Regions from separate parts of the Ectothiorhodospira sp. PHS-1 genome, predicted to be linked through region 1. Evidence: predicted binding sites of a transcription regulator. Region 1 holds the regulator's gene; the other holds the start of a gene.

Region 1 (7,932 bases):
GTGCCGGGCGTGGTGAGCGCCGGCTACATGATCGCCTGGACCTTCGTCGCCCTGAGCGTGGCCCTGATCCTGGTGGTCATGATTGATGTGCCGTTCCAGTTGTGGAATCACCAGCGCCAGCTGCGCATGACCAAGCAGGAGGTCAAGGATGAGTTCAAGGAGACCGAAGGCAAGCCGGAGGTCAAGAGCAGGGTGCGTCAGCTCCAGTACGAGGTGTCCCGGCGCCGCATGATGGCCGAGGTGCCCAAGGCCGACGTGGTGGTGACCAACCCGACCCATTTTGCGGTGGCCCTGAAGTATGACCAGCAGAAGGGCGGGGCGCCCCGGGTGGTGGCCAAGGGGGCGGATCTGGTGGCGGGGGAGATCCGGGAGGTGGCCAGACAGTCCGGTGTCACCCTCCTGTCGGCGCCGCCCCTGGCCCGGGCGCTGTACTACAGCACCCGTCTGGAGCAGGAGATCCCCGCCGGACTCTATGTGGCCGTGGCCCAGGTGCTGGCCTATGTCTACCAGTTGCGTGCCGCGCTGCGTGAAGGCGGGATGGTGCCGACACCGCCTACCGATCTGCCGGTGCCCGACGAGTTTCTCAAACGTGATGTGCCGCCTGCGGAGAATGCATAAATGGCGAGCTTTGCAGACAGTCTGAAGAATGTGAACCGCATGGGGCTGGGAGCGCCGTTGCTGCTGATGGCGTTGCTGGCCATGATGGTCATCCCGCTGCCGCCGCTGGCCCTGGATCTGCTGTTCACCTTCAACATCGCCCTGTCCCTGGTGGTGATCCTGGTGGCGGTGTACACCCCGCGCCCGCTGGAATTCGCGGTATTCCCCACCATACTGCTGGTGGCCACCCTGCTGCGCCTGGCCCTGAACGTGGCCTCGACCCGGGTCATCCTGCTGGAAGGACATACCGGCACCGATGCGGCGGGCAATGTGATCCAGGCCTTCGGCGATTTCGTGGTGGGCGGCAACTACGCCGTGGGCCTGGTGGTGTTTGCCATCCTCGTGATCATCAACTTCGTGGTGGTGACCAAGGGCGCCGGCCGTGTCTCCGAAGTGAGCGCCCGCTTCACCCTGGATGCCATGCCCGGCAAGCAGATGGCCATCGACGCCGATCTCAACTCGGGGCTGATCTCCCAGGACGAGGCCCGCAAGCGCCGGGAGGAGGTGGCCCAGGAGGCCGACTTCTACGGTTCCATGGACGGTGCCAGCAAGTTTGTCCGGGGGGATGCCATCGCCGGCATCCTGATCCTGTTCATCAACATCGTCGGTGGCCTGGTGATCGGTACCCTGCAACACGGCATGAGTGTGGGGGATGCGGCCACCAACTACGTTCTGCTGACCATCGGCGACGGCCTGGTGGCACAGATTCCTTCCCTGGTGCTGTCATCGGCCACGGCCATTATCGTGACCCGGGTGTCGACGGCCCAGGACATGGGCCAGCAGGTCGTCAAGCAGTTGTTCGGTTCTCCACGCGCCCTCTATGTGGCGGGCGGCATCGTTGGCGCCCTGGGACTGGTGCCCGGCATGCCCAACATGGTGTTCCTGAGCCTGGGTGCCCTGATGGGGGCCACGGCCTATCTGATCAGCCAGCAGCGCGCCGCCGATGACGCCGCGGTCACCAAAGCACTGGAGGATGAGGCGCCGCCCCCCACCAGTCCGGAGATGAAGGAGCTGACCTGGGATGACGTGCCGCCGGTGGATCTTGTGGGCCTGGAGGTGGGGTATCGCCTGATTCCGCTGGTGGACCGTTCCCAGGGGGGGCAGCTGATGGCCCGGATCAAGGGCGTGCGGCGCAAGTTGTCCCAGGAACTGGGTTTTCTGATCCAGCCGGTGCACATCCGCGACAATCTGGACCTGGGACCGAATCACTACCGGCTCACCCTGATGGGCGTGACCACGGGGGAGGGCGAGGTGTTCCCGGACCGGGAGCTGGCCATCAATCCCGGACAGGTCTTTGGTCAGGTGAAGGGGACGCCCACCAAGGACCCGACCTTCGGTCTGGATGCACTCTGGATCGATCCGGCGCAGCGGGAGGAGGCCCAGGGGCTGGGCTATACGGTGGTGGACGCAGGGACGGTGATTGCCACCCATCTGTCCCAGATCCTGCGTGACCACGCCCATGAACTGCTGGGCCACGAGGAGGTTCAGCACCTGCTGGACACTCTGGCCAAGCACTCGCCCAAGCTGGTGGAAAACCTGGTGCCCAAGACCCTGGCACTGGGGGTGGTGCTCAAGGTGATGCAGAACCTGTTGGCGGAGCAGATCCCGGTACGGGACATGCGCACCATCGCCGAAACATTGGCGGAACATGGTGCCAAGAGTCAGGATCCTGACGCATTGACGGCCGCGGTCCGGGTCTCCCTGTCGCGGGCCATTGTCCAGAATATCGTGGGAACCGCGTCGGAACTGCCTTTGCTGGCCATTGATCCAGCGTTGGAACAGATATTGCAAAAATCCTCACAGGGAGGCAGCGGCGCAGGACTCGGGATCGAACCCGGACTGGCCGAACGTCTGCAGCGTTCCATCGCAGAGGCCTCCCAGCGTCAGGAGATGTCGGGCGAACCTTCTGTGTTGGTGGTGTCGCCGGACATCCGGCCCTGGATGTCCCGCTGGCTGCGTTCGGCGGTACGCGGGCTCCATGTCCTGGCCTACACGGAAATACCGGACAGCAAGCAGATCCGGGTGGTGGCCACCGTCGGTAGGGAAACGGGGTAGTGCAACGGGGATAACGGGTTACCGTCATGAAGATAAAACGCTATTTTGCACCGGATATGCGCCAGGCCATCCGCCTGGTGCGGGAGAAACAGGGACCGGATGCGGTGATCCTTTCCAGCCGCAGCGTGGAGGGCGGCATCGAGTTGATCGCTGCCATGGACTATGACGAGGAAGCGGTATTGGAGATGGCTGCGCAGTCGAGCGAGCCGGTGTCCAGGCCCGCCTCGTTGTCCAGATCCTCGTCGCTTGCCGCCGATCGGCCGGCCTCTCCCATCGCGGGACCGGACCCGGATGCGGAGAGTGACTTGTCCGCGACCCTCGCATCCAGGGAAAATGTGTGCGTCCCCACCGGGGAGTTCCCGCCCCTGCGCGCTCGTCGTGATGATGGCTGGGCGGAAGAGGGGCTGCCGGCCCTGCTGACGCCAGTGGTCGAACCGCCGCCGTCTTCGCCCACGGAACCCGCCCCCTCGAAGCCGTCGAAGGCCAGGAAAGTCGCGAATATTGAATGGTCCCAGGAGCCTACGCTGCTGGCCATGCAGAAAGAAATTCAAGGGTTGCGCGCCATGCTGCAGGACCAGCTTGCCAGTCTGGCGGGCCAGGAGTTCATGCGCCGTGATCCGGAGCGGGCCGGCGTGGTGGCACGGTTGCAGCGTATGGGGCTGGAGCCGGAACTGGCCAAGGAGATTGCCCTGGCCATCAGCCATCCCGAGGATCCCGCGGAGGCCTGGCAGGAGGCCTTGACCCAGTTGTCCGGTCGCCTGGCGGTGACCCCGGACGGCATCCTGGATCAGGCCGGCATCATCACGCTGGTGGGTCCGAGCGGCGTTGGGAAGACTACGACGGTGGCCAAGCTGGCGGCGTTACAGAGCCTCAGGCACGGCCATGATTCGGTGGCCCTGATCACCACGGATGCTTATCGTATCGGCGCTCATCGTCAGTTGCAGACCTTTGGTCAGATCCTTGAGGTTCCCGTCTATCTGGCGCAGACAGCGCGCCAGTTGGGCGATATGCTAGAGGGGTTGAAATCCAAGCGACTGGTCATCATTGATACGGCGGGTACCAATCAGCGGGATATGAAACTGCTGGCCGAACTGGAATCCCTGACGGCGCTGCCTTCCGCCAGGACGCTGCTGGTGATGGCCGCCAATGTGCAGAAAGCCGTGATGACGGAGACCGTGAAATCCTTTGCCCGATTGCAGCCGGAGGGATGCGTACTGACCAAGGTGGATGAAGCCACTTCGCTGGGCGAGGCCCTGTCGACCCTGATTCGGGCCGGCTTGCCGCTGACCTTCGTCAGCGAGGGTCAGCGCATCCCTGACGACCTGCGTCCGGCCCGCGCCGCCCGACTGGTGGCCACTGCCGCCAGAATGGTGGATGCGGGTGTCGAGCGGGCGGATGCCCGTCAGGCCCAGATGGTTTCTCCCATGTTCCGTGAGCCCATCAACCAGCCCAACGCCAGGTATGTCCATGCCTCCAGCCAGTGAGCCCAATATGGCCCGGTTATCCTCGACGGCGGATGCAGTGTCCCCCGTGCGCGTGCTGGCGGTGTCCAGCGGCAAGGGCGGGGTGGGCAAGACCAATGTGTCGGTGAACCTCTCCGCAGCCCTGGCTCAGGGCGGCAAGCGGGTGATGCTGCTGGATGCGGATCTGGGACTGGCCAACGTGGACGTGCTGCTGGGGTTGCAGCCCAAGGCCAACCTGTATCATGTGCTCAACGGCGAGAACACGCTGGAAGAGGTGTTGCTGGAAGGCCCCTCCGGCATGCTGATCGTACCGGCGGCCTCGGGCATCGCCCGCATGGCGGATCTGGAGCCGGCGCAGCATGTCGGTATCATCCGTGCCTTCAGCGGGTTGTCCCAGCCCCTGGATGTGCTGGTGGTGGATACCGCGGCCGGCCTGCATGACAGCGTGACCCGGTTTTGCCGGGCGGCCCAGGAAGTGCTGGTGGTGGTGTGCGACGAGCCGGCCTCCATCACTGATGCCTATGCCCTGATCAAGGTATTGCACCGGGATCACGGCCTGATGCGGTTTCGCATCCTGGCCAACATGGTCCGCAACGACAATGAGGACGAAGGACGGAGCCTGTTTCGTAAGTTGGTGTCCGTCTGCGATCGTTTTCTGGAGGACGTGATCCTCGATTACATCGGCGCAATTCCTCATGACGACCTGTTGCGCAAGGCCGTGCAGCGCCGGCAGACCGTGCTGGAGGCCTATCCCTCCAGTCCCTCGGCCCGCGCCTTTCGCGCCATTGCCGGTCGCATCGATCAATGGCCCATGCCCCGTAACTCCCGGGGGGGGATCGAATTCTTTGTGGAAAGGTTGATCAATAGCGGTCGAAACGACCTGGAGCCAGTCACATCAGTGTCATAGCCATGTATGCCAGCGCGGAGTCAGACCATACTCGACTGGTGGATGAGCATGTCGCCCTGGTCAAGCGAATCGCTTACCATCTGCTCGCCCGCCTGCCTGCCAACGTGCAGGTGGAAGACCTGATCCAGTCCGGGGTCATCGGTCTGCTGGAGGCTGCCCATCACTATGACCCTTCCCAGGGGGCCAGTTTCGAGACCTATGCCGGTATCCGGATCCGTGGCGCCATGCTGGACGAGGTCCGTCGCAGTGACTGGACCCCCCGCTCCGTGCATCGCAATGCCCGGCGCATCAGCGAGGTAATCCGGGAAATTGAAAACCGGGAAGGGCGCGAGGCTAGCGGTGCGGAAATCGCGGCCGCCCTGGAGGTGGACCTGGATACCTATCACGACATGCTGCGGGATGCCGTCGGCAGCCGGGTGCTGGGTTTTGACGATCTTTGTGATGGGGATGGCGATGTGGACAATTTCCTCCCTGCCCAGGGGCTGACGCCCCTGGAGTCCATCACCCGAATGGACTTTCACACTGCCCTGGCCGAGCATGTCAATACCTTGCCAGAGCGGGAGCGTTTGATCCTTTCGCTGTATTATGATGACGAACTGAACCTGCGGGAGATCGGTGAAGTGCTCGGTGTCAGTGAGTCCCGGGTCTGCCAGATCCATGGTCAGGCGCTGCTTCGTCTCCGGGCCCGCATGGCCGATTGGGTGGCCGACGGGGAGCGGGTCTGATTCCGCCTTGCCGGTGGAATTGATTTTTGAATGCCGAAGCGCCCCGGTAGGGGATCCTTCTTCGGTGTGTGTTTAATCGGGAGGTTATTGTGGACAAGAACATGAAGATCCTCATCGTGGATGATTTTTCCACGATGCGCCGCATTATCAAGAATTTGCTGCGGGATCTTGGATACAACAATACCGCCGAAGCCGATGACGGCAATACTGCGCTGCCCATGCTGCAGAACGGTAACTATGACTTCCTGGTCACCGACTGGAACATGCCCGGCATGCCCGGCATCGATCTTCTGCGGGCTGTGCGTGCCGATCCCCGCCTCAAGGACATGCCCGTCCTCATGGTGACGGCGGAAGCCAAGCGTGAGCAGATTGTGGAAGCGGCCCAGGCCGGCGTCAATGGCTACATCGTCAAACCTTTCACCGCAGAAACCCTGAAGGAGAAGATCAATAAGATCTTCGAGCGGCTTCAGGAAAAAGGGTGAGCAACGTCATGGAGAATCAGGAAGACGGTAAAGAAGCCCTGTTCAGGCAGCAGCAGCTGGAACGCGCCCGTGAGCTGGTCACGCTCATGGAGTCGGGAGACGAGGAAGGGGCAGGGCGACTCATCGAGGAGATGGGGCGTATGCACGAGAGTCTGCTGTTCCAGGAACTGGGCAAGCTGACCCGGGATCTGCACGAGGCTCTGAACAGCTTCCGTCTGGACTCCCGGCTCTCCGAACTGACGCATCAGGACATCCCCGATGCCAAGGAACGTCTGAACTACGTGGTCGCCATGACCGATCAGGCAGCCCATCGCACCCTCAATGCCGTGGAGGATGCCTTGCCGGTCTCGGAAATGCTGGCTGAGCGCGCTCGCACATTGGCGGCCGACTGGGCCCGCTTCCGTCAGCGGGAAATGTCCGTGGACGAGTTCCGGTCGGTGAGCCAGGCCCTGGCCGATTTTCTCCAGGATACGGAACGGGACGCGGAGATCCTGCGCGGCCAGCTGTCGGAAGTGCTGATGGCCCAGGATTTCCAGGATCTCACAGGGCAGGTCATTCGTCGTGTCATGACCCTGGTACAGGACCTGGAGGATAACCTGGTGGGGCTGGTGCGCATTTCCGGCAAGCGCCTGTCCACGCCGGAGGGCAAGGACAGGGAAGCGGACATTCAGCCGGGTGGTCCCGCAGTCAAGGGGACTTCGGACCATGGCGACGTGGTGAAAAGCCAGGACGATGTGGATGACCTGCTGTCCAGTCTTGGATTCTAAGGCCGGACCTGTCATCGGAGCCTCCGCCGGTTTCAGGTTTTGCCGTTCCGGCCGCCAAACCGGAGTATCAGGGTGCGTTTGCACCGGGCGTGAGAGACGGACATGAGTCTGGATACCGACGACGAAATCCTGCAGGACTTTTTGGTTGAGGCCGGTGAATTGCTGGAGGGTCTGAGCGAGCAGCTGGTGCAGCTGGAGCAGACCCCCAGCGACAAGGACCTGCTCAATGCGGTCTTTCGCAGCTTTCATACCATTAAGGGTGGGGCCGGATTCCTGAGTCTGGACAACCTGGTCAAGATCTGCCATCGCGCGGAGGATGTCTTCAACCTGCTGCGTCAGGGCCAGCGCAGTGTGGACAGCAACCTGATGGATATCATTCTTCAGGTGGTTGATGTGCTGAACCGGATGTTCGACGAGGTGCGCTCCGGCACGCAACCGGCACCCGCGCCGGATCAGCTGATGGCGGCCCTGGAACCCCTGGCGCTACCCGAGGGAGAGGAAGAGGCATCGGTGCCGCCCCCTCCGGTTGTCCCCGTGGCACCCGAGCCTCCGCCCCCGCCCGCATCGCCATCGGGGGAACTGCAGGGGGGCGATATCACGGATGAGGAGTTTGAGGCCCTGCTGGACGCCTTGCAGGACCAGAAGCAGAATGGCGGTCCGCGGCCGATCCCGGCCGCGCCACCACCACCCGTGTCCGGTGGCCAGGAGCAGGCGGGTGGCGACACCATCAGCGATGAAGAATTCGACCAGCTTCTGGACGAACTGCAGGGCAGGAGGCCGGGTTCGGCCGCTACCCAGCCGGCATCCCCCCAGGGAGCGGGGGACATCATCACCGATGACGAGTTCGAAAACCTGCTGGACAATCTCCATGGCAAG
Region 2 (7,932 bases), on a different contig from region 1:
CAGTCGTTACCTCCGTTAACGGATGTTGATGATGGTCTGCGTCAGGGTGTCGGCGGTGCTGATCACCTGGGCATTGGCCTGGAAGTTGCGCTGGGCGGTGATGAGCTTGACCAGCTGATCGGCGATGTTGACGTTGGCCGCCTCATAGGCACCGCCCTGGACCAGTCCAAAATTGGATTCACCACCGCGGCCCAGAAGGGGCTCGCCAGAGGCGGCCGTCACTACCCAATTAGTACCCCCCACCGGCTGCAAGCCTTGCGGGTTATCAAAATTAGCCAAGGCGACCTGCCCCAAGGAGCGATTGGCACCATTGGAGTATCTCGCAAAGATAGTTCCATCAGAATCCACATCAACACTTACAAGCTGCCCTGCTGTGTAGCCATCCTGACGTAATGCGGCAACACTAAAACGGCTTCCATATTGTGTGGTGTCACCAAAATCGACAGTTATTTCAAGGTCGTCCGCACCATTTGGTGGATCTGCATAATTGATCTCCAACTCACCGCTTGCAAGCGTGCCATCATTATTAAAGACCAGAGTGTCATTACCTACGATTGCCAAGGTTCCATCGGGCTCCCTTATGGCGGCAACAACCTCCCAAGTTTTATTCTCAGGGGGATCCTCACGTCTGAAAAAAAGTGTGACTGCACGCGCTGATCCAAGAGAGTCATAAATCGTCAGAGATGTTGAGTAATTGTAGGTTTCCGGATCCTCTGGATCGATGGGACCATCAACAGGCTCCGCATCTGAACTCAAGTTCATGAGTGCATTGATGGCCGTAGTAGGCTGGGGTTCGGAATCACCGATGGTAAGCTGCATTGACTGCAACAGGTTTCCACCTTCAGGCGGATATCCCTGCAAGCGCTGTCCGGCCGAGTTGACAATAAAACCGTCCTTGTCGACTTGAAACTGACCGGCCCTAGTGTACTCGGTTATTCCGTCACGATCTAAAATAAAGAATCCTTGGCCGTTGATGGCAAGATCCAGGTTATTGTCACTGAAATTCAGGTCTCCCTGAGTGAACTGCTGGGTCACGGACGCCAGGTTGACGCCGCTCCCGGTGGCGGTCTTGGAGACCCCGGTGTAGGACAATGCGAACACGTCCGCGAACTCGGCACGGGAGCGCTTGAAGCCCGCCGTGGAGGAGTTGGCAATGTTATGACCCGTCACCTGCAGATCCGATGAGGCCGCGTTCAGACCGGTCAGACCGATGTTGAATGATGGCATGGTATAACCCTCAGTTTATTGGCTTGTTTCTAAAGACACGTCTCAACCGATCTGCCGGACCGTGGCCAGGTCGATCTCACCGAAGCCTTCAACGATCAGCGTGATTCCCCCGCCGGCTTGCCCTGTACGGACGCTGTCCACCCGGGCATTGAGCAGGGTCTGGGGCTGGCTGGTCTGGCCATCCAGCTGAGCCTCGGCACGAAACTCATACACCCCCGGTGGTGCCCGCTCGCCTTCCGTGGTGATGCCGTCCCAGACGAAGGATTTCATACCGCTCCCCTGCCCACCCATGGGGATGCGACGCACCAGCACCCCCGCCTCGTTGTACACATTCACCGTCAAGTCATTGGCGGAGGATTTCAGATCCACTCCGCCGCGGATGCCTCCCTCGTCACCCAGCACCGCCAGATCCACCGGAATCAGTACCTCGCGATCCACCAGGGCGGCGGCCTGCAGGGTCTGGTTGGCCTGCATGGCCTGGGCAATGCCTTCAAAGGATTTCTGCAACTCACCGATCCCGTTGACCGTGCCGAACTGGGCGATCTGGCCCAGAAAATCACCACTTTCCATAGGTTCGAAGGGATCCTGGTTCTGCAACTGGGTGATCATCAGCTTGAAGAAATCCGCCTGTCCCAATTCGTCCCGGCTGGATTCCTTTTTCTGTCCGGCGGCCGAGGTCAGGCCCAGACTGGCTAGGGTGTTGGCATCAATGACGCTCATGGTTCATCCCTCCTATGACTGGCCCAGTTGCAGGGTTCGCAATAGCAATTGCTTGGTGGTATTCATCACTTCCACGTTGTTCTCGTAGCTACGGGACGCGGAAATCATGTTGGCCATCTCGTCCACCAGATTGACGTTGGGCATGTAGACATACCCCTGTTCATTGGCCAGCGGATGATGGGGCTCATATTTCACGAAGGGCTCGGCCTGGCTCTCGACGATGCCGGCCACCCGTACCGGAGAAGTGGACGCACTGCCGCCGAACTGGTCCATCACGGTCTGGAACACCGGCTGCTTGGAGCGGTAGGCCTGCTCGGGGGTGGTGCTGGCCACCTGGGCATTGGCCATGTTGCTGGCGATGGTATTCAAACGTACCGACTGGGCGCTCAGCGCCGAACCGGAGACGTCGAAGATCTTGAACATGTTGCTCATGACTTAATCTCCCGGCCTATTCGCCTTTGAGGGCCGTGCGCAGGCCGCTGAATTTCTTGCTGAGAAAATCCAGGCTGGCCTGATACTGCACGGTATTTTCGGCAAAGGCCGCCTGCTCCAGCTGGGGGTCCACCGTATTGCCGTCCAGGGACGGCTGGGTGGGCACCCGGTAGAGCGGCTCGTCCAGAGCCTGACCCGAGGCATCAGTGGCAATATGGGCGGCGTGGGTAAGGCGCAGGCCCAGGGCATCGGGCTGATGCGCACGACTGAGCACCTGGCGAAAATCCAGGTCCCGTGCCTTGTAGTTGGGGGTGTCGGAATTGGCGATGTTGGAGGCGAGCAACTCCAGGCGCTTTGAGCGCACCTGCAGCGCATCGCCGTGGATACCAATGGCCCTGTCTATGGAAAGTGGCATGGACTCGACCTCAAGAAATGTTCCTGAAGGTCGAAAATGCAATCAGCGTGCCATAAAAGAAAGTCTCGTTATTTTAGAGACTTAAGGGAAAGGCACCCGGAATCGGAGAGGCTGTCACGGCAAGATACCGCCGTTCGCAAGATCCCGACCCATGGAGCGGGTCGGGTTATTGACGCCTGTGCTTTCAGCGCAGGCGATATACAACGCCCGGATTGCAACGCACCATTTCAAAGGCGTCGGAATAATTGGCCATGGACTCGGAGGCCCCCAGGAAAAGATAACCACCCGGATTGAGAATCTGGGAGATACGCTTGAGAATCAGCTTCTTGGAGTCAATGGAAAAGTAGATCAGGACATTGCGACAGAACACCACATCAAAACGCCCCAACAGGGTGTAGCTGTCCATGAGATTGAATTCACGGAAGGTAGCACGGGCCTTGATGTCGGGCCGGAGGGACCAGCGATCGCCATTCTGCACGAAGAAACGTTGGCGTCGCTCAAGGGACAGGCCGCGGGCGACGGCCAGGGAATCGTAGCTGGCCTCGCGCGCTTCCTTGAGCACCGCGCCGGAGATGTCCGTGCCCAGGATCTGCACATCCCGCAGGCTGCCGGGGCGGGATTGCTGGTATTCACTGAACCCCATGCTGATGGAATAGGCTTCCTGTCCGGATGAGCAGGCGGCAGACCAGATGCGCGGGGCGTATCCCGCCCCCTTCTGCTTTGCCAGTTCCGGATAGATCTGGTTCTTGAGGATCTCAAAGGGAAACACGTCCCGAAACCAGTAGGTTTCGTTGGTGGTCATGGCCTCGATCATCCGCTCTCGCAGCCCGGGATTCCGCCCCAGCTTGAGCTGCCTGAGCAGCTCGCTCACGGAAGAAACCGAGAACTCGCCCATGAGCCGCGACAGGCGGCTGTTCACCAGATAGTGCTTGTTTTCCCCCAGGACCAGTCCACAGGACTTCTCCAGAAACAGCCTGAAATCCTCGTAATCCTGAGATTCGATAGGGCCTGACAAGGTGGTTTCCTGTTATGGATCAATCTTTCGTTATAGGGCTCAAGCCATCGAAAAGCGCAACGGATGGCACCCACAGTATACCCTCGAGAGTCCCCAAAGGGGGCAATGGCACACTGCCGTTCAAGGGGAACGCAATGACCGCCGGGCGGCATGATCCTGCCGGCCGCGCTTATATATCATTCCACGGCATCATCCGCCTGCAGGTATCCCAACACGACCTCCGCCAGTTCATCCGGACTGAACTTGGGCAGAAAACGGTTGGCTCCCGCCCTGCGGACCAGGGTCTCATTGAAGGTTCCGCTCAGGGAGGAATGCAGCACCACGTGGAGTTTCGACAAGGCCGGCTCCTTGCGGATGGTGGAGGACAGCGTGTAACCATCCATCTCTGGCATCTCGATATCCGAGATCACCATCCCGATCTGTTGCTCGATGGGGCCCTGGGCAGCCAGTTCCATCAACTTGTCCAGCGCCTGCCTGCCGTCGTTCACCACCACGGATTCCACGCCCATCTGGGTCAGGGCGCGCACGATCTGCCTGCGCGCCACCGCGGAGTCGTCAGCGACCAGGGCACGGCGTACCTTGCCCCCTTCCTGAATGTTGGACAACAGCGAGTCACTGACGTCCCTTGCCGGACCGGTGATCATCTCCAGCACCTTTTCCACGTCGATGATCTCCACCAGACGATTATCGACCTGGGTCACGGCCGTCAGGAAACTGTCCTTGTGCGTGCCCCGGGGAGGTGGATGAATCTGATCCCAGTTGAGGTTGATGATGCGATCCACCGACGCCACCAGAAGCCCCTGCACGGAACGGTTGAACTCCGTGAGAATGACGAAGGACCCGCTCTCCCTGGAGGGAACCGGGGGCATGCCCAGTGCCTGGGCCAGATCGACCACGGACACCGTCTTGCCACGCAACGTGGCCACGCCGCGGATGATGGGGTGGGCGCTGGGAAGCCGGCTCAAGGCGGGACAGGTGATGACCTCGCGTACCTTGAATACATTGATGGCAAACAACTGACGGGTGCCCAGAGTGAAGAGGAGCAGTTCCAGACGATTCTGCCCCACCATTTGGGTCCGACGATCGACGTCATCCAGCAAGCTGCTCATCAGGCTCTCCCGCGGGTATCAGCAGATCATACCTGCTCATTCAGGAGTATGATCGGCTCCGACAAAGATTTCTTGAAATTTTTCTGGCCCTCATCTTGCACAATATCTCCCCAGGGACATCATGCGCCACAGATCCGGCGCTTCTTGAAATACCCCCGGGTATAGGTGATGAACCATCCAGCGAGGTAGCATTAAGATGTTTTTCAGCTTCCGCAAGTGCCGCAACGGGATCCTCCTAAGTTTGTTCGCGGGTGTGCTGATCTGCGCCCCCACCAATCTCATGGCGGTCGAAACGCAGTCGCACGACAGTATTTTGACGGCTGCAGGCGCGTTCCTCGGTCAACAGGCACGCGCCCATCACGGCGAGCATGTGGATGTGCGTATCAACCGGGGTTCACTAGACCCGCGTCTGCGACTCAGGGCGTGTGACGGGCCACTGGAAACCTTCCTGCCTCCGGGCACCAGGATGACCGGTCATACCACCGTGGGCATTCGCTGCACCACCCCTTCGCCCTGGAGCCTTTTCGTGCCCATGCAGATTGTCGTCCGTGGCGAGGTCGTGGTTCTGGAAAGAGCCCTGCCTCGAGGCACCCTGATCTCCGAGGGCGACATCCGGCTCGAGTTGCGTGACCTGGGCAGCATGCACGGTGGCTATCTCACCGACCCCACGGCGGTCACCAACATGGTCCTCAGACGAGCCTTGCCCGCCGGTACTGCCCTGAGCCCCCAGATGGTCGAGCCCCAGCGACTGGTGCAGCGAGGGCAGAAAGTCATGCTGGTGGCGCAAAATACCGCCATCTCCGTGCGCATGGAGGGACAGGCGCTCGCGGACGGCGCCTATGGTGACTGGGTTCAGGTTCGCAATCTGTCCTCCCGGCGCATTGTGGAAGGTCGAGTGCTGTCAGCCGGGGTGGTGGGTGTTAGTATGTGAGTCAAATTGCACTGACTGCCCCTACTACCCCTAAAGAAACCCGCGAATCGGCCGATACGATTTCTAAGAAGTGGCCGTTCAGTGCACGCGAGGAACGCAATATGTCCATCGACATCAAGAATTTAACCCAGACTCAGCCGCGCAGCGCCGGGGAGAGCCGTGGTGCCTCCGACGTGGCCAAAGGCGCGCGCTCGGGCGGTGGCACGGGATTTTCCGGTCCGGTGGGCGACAAGGTCACCCTGACCGAAACCGCCAGGCGTCTGAGCACGCTGGAGCAGAACGTCAGGGCACAGCCCTCCGTCGATCAGGAAAAGGTGGAAGCTATCCGCCAGGCCATCCAGGAAGGGCGGTATGAGGTCAACGCCGAGTCCGTGGCCAACAAGATCCTGAAGACTGAAGACCTGTTCTAGCCATGAACATGCGCTCGTTTCCGGAGCAACTGGATCAGATTCTGACCCATTCGGTGCGGGAGGCCTCTGCCCTGGAACATGCCCTGCAACTGGAAGGACAGGCCCTGAGCACCCGGGACCTGGAAACCCTCAATCTGGCCATCGTTCAAAAACAGCAACAGGTTGAGCGGCTGGAACAACTGACCCGTGATCAGGGTGCCCTTCTCAAGCGGGAGGGCTATGAGAACAATGCCCAGGGCATGGCCCACTGCCTGCGCGACTGGGACGCCGAAGGTGTCCTGGCGCCTATCTGGGACCGACTGGTGGATGTCATGGCGCGCTGCCGGCAACTGAACCTTGCCAACGGCGGTGTGGTGGAAACCAAGCGACGCCATGTGGAACAGGCGTTGCACATCCTGCGAGGCGAGGAAGCCCACACCGAGCTGTACGGCCCCCGAGGACAGGCGACCTCTGCCGGAGCAAATTCCCGCACTATCACCAAAGCCTGACCACTACCCGGACGACATCGCAGCCCCTTGCGCCCGCACGAAAGAGCTGATTCTTTTCCAGACTGTGCTAGCCTCAGTGTAGGCTCCGGAAAAAACATATTCCCGGAGATCTTGGAGCGCGGAGGGTTCGGCCATGAATCAACCCAGCAATCAAGCACTGGTAACCGCTTGCCCACTCATACCTGGAGCGCGGGGCATCCCCATCATGAGACAAGAGAGTGTTGGCACCCTGCTCCGGGATCTTGAAGCACGCCGCGCCTCCATCAGCATACGTTTTGGCCAGGATCAGGAGTTCTATCACAGCACCCTGAACCGCATGGACCCATCGCGCGGCTGGCTTTTCCTGAGTCAATTGACCCCTTACCAGGGCAATCTGCGCATGGCTACCGGGCAGCAGATCCACATGTACGCGGTATTCAATGAGTCCTGCCTGCACTTCCGGGCCGAGGTACTTCACTCCGGGGAGCACGACGGCGAGGCCTTCCACGTGGTCTCCATTCCCACCGAACTGGACAGTGAGCAGAAACGCACCCATTTCCGTGCTCCGATGGATGGCGCCTCGAGCATTCCCGTGACCTTAGTGGACAGGGACGGACGCCAGTTCATCGGCAGTCTGGTGGATATATCACTGGGTGGACTGCGTGCCGTATTCCCGCTCAAGACCCCCATCCATGCCAAGGATCTCCTGACCCTCAGCAAACTCGCCTTTTCGGACATCGAACTTGTCCAGTGCGGCATTCAGGTCCGCTTTGCTTCCGACGACAGGGAAACAGGCGCGAGATTGGTCGGAGGGAGGTTTTATGACCTTTCCCAGGCGGACGAACAGGCATTGCTGCGGACCCTGCTCCTCATGGAACGGGAAAGGGTTCACCAAGGTGAGCCGGAACACAGAATCTTTCATCCCCCCGGGCAGTAGTAGAAAGTCCGTGAAGAATGACGATCGCCTCTCCTGCAGGGCCACGCCCTGTGGGAACTTGGTCTGGGGACGAGAAAGAGAAGCCTGGCGAGGAAACGGACGTACTGGATATAAGACGCGGTAGATATAAAAAAGGAAGGTAGAGGTGCCTGAAGACTCGTATGGCATCGGCCTCTGCAAAGTCACGATGCGACATACTGTTCCGAGTGATTCAGGCTACCTCTACCCGCACTGCAATACTGCAACTGCAAAGACCTTCTTAGTAGAAG

What was found. The regulator FliA, encoded in region 1, starts transcription of late flagellar genes. The targets are predictions, from matches to a motif close to GCTAAAGTTNNNNNNNNNNCNGCCGATA.
Region 2: flgM (flagellar biosynthesis anti-sigma factor FlgM) is a predicted target of FliA. The motif match lies at 5,879-5,906, and genes of this name have one in related genera.

The regions. Positions count from the first base shown of each region.
Region 1 covers NZ_AGBG01000007.1:60,456-68,387, reverse strand. Annotated here, with positions in the region: gene flhB (flagellar biosynthesis protein FlhB) at 1-618, shown strand, start outside; gene flhA (flagellar biosynthesis protein FlhA) at 619-2,712, shown strand; gene flhF (flagellar biosynthesis protein FlhF) at 2,739-4,196, shown strand; gene ECTPHS_RS04590 (MinD/ParA family protein) at 4,204-5,082, shown strand; gene ECTPHS_RS04585 (RNA polymerase sigma factor FliA) at 5,085-5,807, shown strand; gene cheY (chemotaxis response regulator CheY) at 5,897-6,289, shown strand; gene ECTPHS_RS04575 (protein phosphatase CheZ) at 6,298-7,056, shown strand; gene ECTPHS_RS04570 (chemotaxis protein CheA) at 7,159-7,932, shown strand, end outside.
Region 2 covers NZ_AGBG01000009.1:32,999-40,930, forward strand. Annotated here, with positions in the region: gene flgE (flagellar hook protein FlgE) at 16-1,227, opposite strand; gene ECTPHS_RS05580 (flagellar hook assembly protein FlgD) at 1,270-1,947, opposite strand; gene flgC (flagellar basal body rod protein FlgC) at 1,960-2,379, opposite strand; gene flgB (flagellar basal body rod protein FlgB) at 2,396-2,794, opposite strand; gene ECTPHS_RS05595 (protein-glutamate O-methyltransferase CheR) at 2,979-3,809, opposite strand; gene ECTPHS_RS05600 (chemotaxis protein) at 3,986-4,918, opposite strand; gene flgA (flagellar basal body P-ring formation chaperone FlgA) at 5,199-5,849, shown strand; gene flgM (flagellar biosynthesis anti-sigma factor FlgM) at 5,951-6,259, shown strand; gene ECTPHS_RS05615 (flagella synthesis protein FlgN) at 6,262-6,747, shown strand; gene ECTPHS_RS05620 (flagellar brake protein) at 6,953-7,663, shown strand; gene pufB (light-harvesting antenna LH1, beta subunit) at 7,923-7,932, opposite strand, start outside.